Linked DNA regions of Paeniglutamicibacter kerguelensis. The main gene of each other region encodes a partner of the protein of the gene in region 2 in a complex. Links are inferred from orthologs where the notes say so. Each region holds a gene or a part of one and is shown on either strand. Other genes may lie near its edges. The genes, in order: tig and rpsG.

Region 1 (3,306 bases), 540 kb from region 2 along the record:
GGACTCGAGCACAAGCAGCTGGGCCATGACGTCATCGGCGGACGCGTCGTCGACCTGTGCACCGAGGAAGATGATGCGGTCTTCGAAGAGCTTCGCGTACGGATCCTGGCGCTTGAACCCGTAGGGGGTGCGCTCCTCGAACTGCGGAAGGATGTAGCGTGCCGAAGGCATTTCGCCGGAGGTGGCGTGCGGGGTGAAATTCATCGTTTCTCCTGGGAAATCAGTTGGGTCTGCCGGATTCCGTCGCGTTACTTCGCGACCCCGCCGCCACCGGAGACGATGCCGGAGGACTGGGCGATGTGGTCAAAGAAGCCGTACTCGAGGCCCTCGGTGGCCGTGAACCACTTGTCGCGCTCGTTGTCCTTGAGGATGGTGTCAACGGTCTGGCCGGTCTGCGCGGCCGTCAGCTCGCTCATGACCTTCTTCATGTGAAGGATCAGTTCCGCCTGGATGCGGATGTCTGAGGCCGTGCCGCCGATGCCGCCGGAAGGCTGGTGCATCAGGATACGGGCGTTCGGGGTGGCGTAGCGCTTGCCCGGGGTGCCCGAGGACAGCAGGAACTGGCCCATGGAAGCGGCAAGGCCGGTTGCCACGGTCACCACGTCGTTGGGGATGTACTGGATGGTGTCGTAGATCGCCATGCCCGCGGTGATGGACCCACCCGGGGAGTTGATGTACAGGTAGATGTCCTTCTCCGGGTCCTCCGCGGAGAGCAGGAGCAACTGCGAGCAAATGGCGTTCGCGTTGTCGTCTCGGACTTCCGAGCCGAGCCAGATGATCCGCTCCTTGAGGAGTCGATTGTAGATGTAGTCCTCACGTGCGGCCGGGTCAACCGAAGCCATAGTGGGAGTGCGGGAGTCACTGGACATGTTCTGATACCTCTCCGTGATGCCGTCGCCCGACGTTCTGTCTGTCGGGCCACTGGCTCTTTACTTCTTTGAACATTACTGCCTTGGCCAGCCACTTTGGGAGTTCATTGGCAACTGTTCGCTGTCGGCGCATGGCCTGCGCCCGGCCCATCGCCGTGGGCTTAAAGAACGATCGCGGGGCCACCAATGGTGACCCCGCGATCGGGAAAAACTTACCGCCTGGGCGGTGCAGGAGTTACTCTGCGGATGCTGCCGAAGCCGAGGAGGCGGAGGAAGCGGACGATGCCGAAGACGCGGAGCCCTCTTCACCTTCGGCGCTGACGAACGAGCTCAGGTCAACGACGTTGCCCTTGGAGTCGGTGACGACTGCCAGTTCCAGGACCTTGGCAAGTGCCTTACGGCGGCGAACTTCGCCAACCAGCATCGGAACCTGGCCGGCACCGTCGAGCATCTGGGCGAACTGGTTCGGATCCATGCCGTACTGGCCTGCGGTCTGAACGATGTAGTCGATCAGTTCGGACTGGGCAACGCCAATCTTCTCTGCTTCTGCAACGGCGTCCAGGACGATCTCGTTCTTGAAGGCCTTTTCGGTGTTTGCGCGAACCTCGGTGCGGTGCTCTTCGGTGTCGTGCTCTTCACCTTCGTTGTGCGCACCCTGTTCGAAGTGCTGCTCAACCTGCTCGGTGATGACGGATTCCGGAACCGGAACCTCAACGAGGGCCATCAGCTTCTCGAGAACGAGGTCGCGGGCTTCAACGCCCTGCTCCATGACCTTGGACTCGGCTGCGTCCTTGGCGAGGGATTCGCGCAATTCGGCCATGGTGTCGAATTCGGAAGCCAGCTGTGCGAAGTCGTCGTTGGCCTCAGGAAGCTCGCGCTCCTTGACGGCGGTAACGGTGACCTTGACCTGAGCGTCGGCACCTGCGTGCTCGCCGCCGGCCAACTTGGTTTCGAAGGTTGCATCCTCGCCTGCGGACAGGCCGGTGACTGCTTCGTCCATGCCCTCGAGCATGGTGCCGGAGCCGACTTGGTAGGACAGTCCGGTTGCGGAATCGATTTCTTCGCCGTCAACGCTGGCAACCAGGTCAAGGGTGATGAAGTCGTTATCGGCCGCCGGGCGCTCGATGGTCTTGAGCGTGCCGAAGCGGCCGCGCAGGTCCTCAAGTGCCTTTTCAATGTCTTCGTCGCCAGCCTCGAGGGCTTCAACGGTAACTTCGAGACCCTTGTATTCCGGCAGTTCGATGCTCGGGCGGATGTCGATCTCGACCTGGAAGGCGAGCTGGCCTTCGCCAGCAACCTCTGCGGACGGGGTCTCAGTGATTTCCACCTCGGGACGCGACAGCGGAACGATTTCGTTCTCGGTGACGGCCTTCTGGTAGAAGGCGTTCATACCCTCGTTGATAGCGGTCTCCAGGACGTAGCCACGGCCCACGCGCTGATCAATCATGCGCGACGGAACCTTGCCGGCACGGAAGCCGGGAACCTGGATCTGCTTGGCGATGGTCTTGTACGCCTCGTCAATGCTTGGCTTCAGTTCCTCGTAGGGAACTTCAACGGTGAGCTTGACCCGAGTAGGGTTGAGGTTTTCGACGGCGCTCTTCACAGCGTTGTACTCCTGGTGTGTGATGTTTGGTCTAACTGGACTTCAACCCCGCAACGGTAACCGTTGCGGGGTTGAAGGTACAGAGTCGGGGTGACAGGATTCGAACCTGCGACCTCACGCTCCCAAAGCGCGCGCTCTAGCCAAGCTGAGCTACACCCCGATTAGTGCAGAAACATTCTATGCAGATCCTGCGTGTTTCTACTAATCGGCCCGCCAACCAGAAGTTTGGATTTCGTTGACGGCGCGGAATAAACATACTAGGAGTTTGCCGAAAACCCAATTCGAGGCAAAGAACACCGGAATTTCAAGGTTTTTTGCGCCAGGAACGCATCCAGCCCGCCACAAGGCCGCCGTTTTCGCTGGATTTCGACCCGAAAACGGCTTCTGGAGGCCGACAATGCACCTAAAAACCGCATTTCACATGATGATTGTGATGAGCGTTACCGCAAATTCGGTGAATTGGACGTATCCAGCGGCCCCGCTCCCCCGCACTGAAGCGGTCCGGCCGTGACACCGCGCTGCCGCAATGTGACGACGACACCGAAAATGATCGTTCCCTGGCCGGTGGCGTGGCAAAACATGATGGCAAGGTCGATCTGCCGGAAACAGACTCCGGCAGAAAACGCTTCATTGAAAGAACGGAATCGAATAGTGGCACGTGCCAAGCGCCACGGCCCTGTTGCCGGTGCCTTTCCATACCGCCATCGCAAGGATCAGCAATGCAGGAACGGCTACGGCGATGGACGCGCTGCCCGCAAGCGGCAAAACGGCAGCAGGCACGATGACTGCCAATGGAACGTAGAGCAATGCCCACTTGCTCGCATTTCGTGCACG
Region 2 (3,285 bases):
GGGAGACGGTGAACGTCGGGTCCTCAGCGGAGAGCTTCTGAATAGCGGTCGAGAGCTTTTCCTGGTCGCCCTTGGTCTTCGGCTCAATGGCAACGAAGATCACGGGATCAGGGAAGGACATCGACTCAAGAACGATCGGGTTTGCCGGATCGCACAAGGTGTCACCGGTGGTGGTGTCCTTGAGGCCGATCACTGCGTAGATGTGGCCTGCGTGGACCTCGTCTACGGGCATTTCCTTGTTGGCGTGCATCTGGAAGAGCTTGCCAATACGTTCTTTCTTCTGCTTCGTGGAGTTCAGCAGCTGGGTACCCGGAGTTGCCTTGCCGGAGTACACGCGGATGAAGTTCAACTGGCCGAAGAACGGGTGGGTCGCAATCTTGAAGGCAAGAGCCGAGAACGGCTCGTCCTCGGAAGGTTCGCGACGGATCTCGATCTCTTCGTTCTTCGGATCGTGACCGATCGTCGCGCCAACATCCATCGGGTTCGGCAGGAAGTCGATGACAGCATCGAGCATCGGCTGAACGCCACGGTTCTTGAAGGCGGAGCCACAGAAGACCGGGTAGATCTCGGAGTTGACAACCATCTTGCGGATGCCGGCCTTGAGCTCAGCAATGCTGATCTCTTCGCCTTCGAGGAACTTCTCCATGAGCTCGTCAGAGCCCTCGGCTACGTCCTCAACCAGCTTGGCGCGGTATTCCTCGGCCTTTTCCTGAAGGTCGGCCGGGATTTCCTGGACTTCGTAGGCGGCACCCATGGTGACGTCACCCTTGGAGTCGCCCTCCCATACGAAAGCCTTCATGGTCATCAAGTCGACAACGCCGGTGAACTCGGACTCGGAGCCGATCGGCAGCTGCATTACCAGCGGCTTGGCACCAAGGCGCTTGATGATGGTGTCTACGGTGAAGTAGAAGTCAGCACCCAGCTTGTCCATCTTGTTGACGAAGCAGATACGCGGAACGTTGTACTTGTCAGCCTGGCGCCAAACAGTCTCGGACTGTGGCTCCACGCCTTCCTTGCCATCGAAGACGGCAACTGCGCCATCGAGGACGCGCAAGGAGCGCTCAACCTCAACGGTGAAGTCAACGTGACCCGGGGTGTCAATGATGTTGATCTGGTTCTTGTTCCAGAAGCAGGTCACGGCGGCAGACGTAATCGTAATGCCGCGCTCCTTTTCCTGCTCCATCCAGTCAGTCGTCGAGGCACCATCGTGCGTTTCGCCGAGCTTGTGGTTCACACCCGTGTAGAACAGGATGCGTTCCGTCGTAGTGGTCTTACCGGCATCGATGTGGGCCATGATGCCGATGTTTCGGACCTTATTCAGGTCGGTAAGCACGTCCTGTGCCACGATGTCTCCCTAAGTTGGTGATATCCATTCCAGAGGCGGAACCGATCAATGATCGATCCCGCCATCTGAATAGAACGCTTTTTACCAGCGGTAGTGGGCGAAGGCCTTGTTGGACTCTGCCATCTTGTGAGTGTCTTCGCGACGCTTTACAGCGGCACCCAGACCGTTGGAGGCGTCGAGGATCTCGTTCATGAGACGCTCGATCATGGTCTTCTCGCGGCGAGCCTTCGAGTAGCCAACGAGCCAGCGAAGTGCCAGAGCGGTCGAGCGACCCGGCTTTACTTCTACTGGAACCTGGTAGGTAGCGCCACCAACACGGCGGGAGCGAACCTCGAGGGCCGGGCGGATGTTATCCATGGCCTTCTTGAGGGTCACAACCGGGTCGGTACCGTTCTTGGCCAATGCACCTTCGAGTGCACCGTAAACGATACGCTCTGCGGTGGACTTCTTACCGTCGATCAAAACCTTGTTGATCAGCTGGGTAACAAGCGGGGAACCGTATACCGGATCCGAGACGAGGGGGCGCGCTGGCGCCGGGCCCTTACGAGGCATTACTTACCTTCCTTCTTGGCACCGTAGCGGGAACGAGCCTGCTTACGGTTCTTTACACCCTGGGTATCGAGCGCACCACGTACGATCTTGTAGCGCACACCCGGAAGGTCCTTCACACGACCACCGCGAACGAGCACGATGGAGTGTTCCTGCAGGTTGTGGCCAACGCCCGGAATGTAAGCGGTAACTTCAACGCCACCGGCAAGGCGCACACGTGCGACCTTACGAAGTGCGGAGTTCGGCTTCTTCGGGGTGGTGGTGTACACACGGGTGCATACGCCACGACGCATTGGGTTGCCCTTAAGGGCTGGGGCCTTGGTCTTCTTGACCTTCGGCGAGCGGCCCTTGCGGACCAGCTGCTGAATAGTAGGCACTTTCGTGTCCTCCGGTTTCTTGTTCTGCGGCGCCGCCCACAATAAGACTGCTTGGAGACGCTGCGTTTATAGTCGTTTAGTCACAGCGACTTCGGGTTGACCCCTAGGCGTGCGAAAGTGTGGCATATGTTGCGCAACCTACCCGCAACCCGGACTGTGTCCATTTGCCACACCTATAAAACAATTAGCTCTAGCTTAGCATGAGTTCTCCGCGCTTAATGACACGGGTCTCATCACACACTGCCCTGGTTCCCTTTAAACACAAGGAACTCTTCGTGTGCGGCCACGCTGCCACTTCATCGAAGCAGCCGTGGGACGCATGCGCCACAAGTTGCCGGCGCAACTCGCTGAGACAGCGAAACCGCGATCGGACGCTCCGGGTCTCGGACCTAGCCTGCATCGATCCAGTAGCGACGGGTGCCGTTTCGAGTATCCTCGTACGCGCCTCGGTTCTTCTCTATGGTTCCGCGTGATCCTGCGTTGCCTTCAAGGCATGTCACGAGCACTCGCGATATCCCCAAGGCCCCGGCCATGGGCAGGGTCCGGGCCAGCGCCGCTGTGGCATGACCCTTGCGGCGAGCCGACGGACGAACGCTGTACCCGATGTGTCCGCCTTCGTTGAATAGATAGTCGTTGCGTTCGTGACGGATGGCGAGTGAGCCGAGAATGCTGGCCCCCTGGGCGATCCAAAGGAATGTGCACGGAACATACTCCGGCTTTCGCGGGCTGTCGGGTAGTGCGTCGGCGAGCAGCCGTTCCACAAAACCTTCGAAGACTCCCGGATCCCGCCATTGCTCAAGGTCAAGGTCCTCGGCACTGGCTCCGTCCCGGTGGGCACCGTTGAATTCCATGGCAGCTTCCAGCCAATCGTCCCGGTACCGGACGTCCGGGGCGATGAGTTCGATCATGGCTCGAGCCTATGCAAGTCCATGGTTCAGTTCCGACAGCGACGCGCCACAACTTGCTCGGCGGGCTCACCGCCAGCGATCTTGCCCCACCCCCATTGGTGCCAAC

What was found.
Region 1: the proteins of rpsG (region 2) and tig are in contact, whole or in part, in a crystal structure (PDB 3GTY), measured with the Thermotoga maritima proteins. The link is inferred for Paeniglutamicibacter kerguelensis from one-to-one orthologs. Residues at the interface, in WP_004081843.1 of Thermotoga maritima: Lys34, Lys52, Lys55, Glu59, Arg62, Gln63, Glu66, Asn67, Lys69, Val71, Arg95, Ala109, Lys110, Lys111, Gly112, Arg113, Pro114, Glu117, Glu121, Ile124, Ala125, Tyr127, Asn128, Asn129, Thr130, Gly131, Lys135, Asp139, Arg142, Met143; in WP_004081061.1 of Thermotoga maritima: Glu122, Val124, Val129, Leu130, Tyr133, Glu188, Gly259, Ile262, Tyr263, Glu266, Ser270, Glu273, Gln274, Glu277, Arg308, Gln311, Ile312, Ser315, Tyr316, Glu325, Arg329, Arg336, Leu363, Phe366, Trp367, Arg373, Leu377, Arg381, Leu384, Glu387.

Annotation. Positions count from the first base shown.
Region 1 is NZ_JAGIOF010000001.1:2,065,279-2,068,584, forward strand. The notes cover bases 289-3,277. They hold tig (trigger factor), read right to left. Parts: upstream 2,473-3,277; coding sequence 1,105-2,472; downstream 289-1,104. Other genes in these bases: JOF47_RS09355 (ATP-dependent Clp protease proteolytic subunit), read right to left, coding at 289-842; JOF47_RS09370 (lysoplasmalogenase family protein), read right to left, coding at 3,100-3,277. Also shown: JOF47_RS09350 (ATP-dependent Clp protease proteolytic subunit), read right to left, coding at 1-204; more of JOF47_RS09355, read right to left, coding at 249-288; more of JOF47_RS09370, read right to left, coding at 3,278-3,306. UniProt on the Bacillus subtilis protein: Involved in protein export. Acts as a chaperone by maintaining the newly synthesized protein in an open conformation. Functions as a peptidyl-prolyl cis-trans isomerase.
Region 2 is NZ_JAGIOF010000001.1:2,603,562-2,606,846, forward strand. What follows is about bases 163-3,130. They hold rpsG (30S ribosomal protein S7), read right to left. Parts: upstream 1,898-3,130; coding sequence 1,427-1,897; downstream 163-1,426. Other genes in these bases: fusA (elongation factor G), read right to left, coding at 163-1,345; rpsL (30S ribosomal protein S12), read right to left, coding at 1,897-2,271; JOF47_RS11945 (GNAT family N-acetyltransferase), read right to left, coding at 2,661-3,130. Also shown: more of fusA, read right to left, coding at 1-162; more of JOF47_RS11945, read right to left, coding at 3,131-3,179.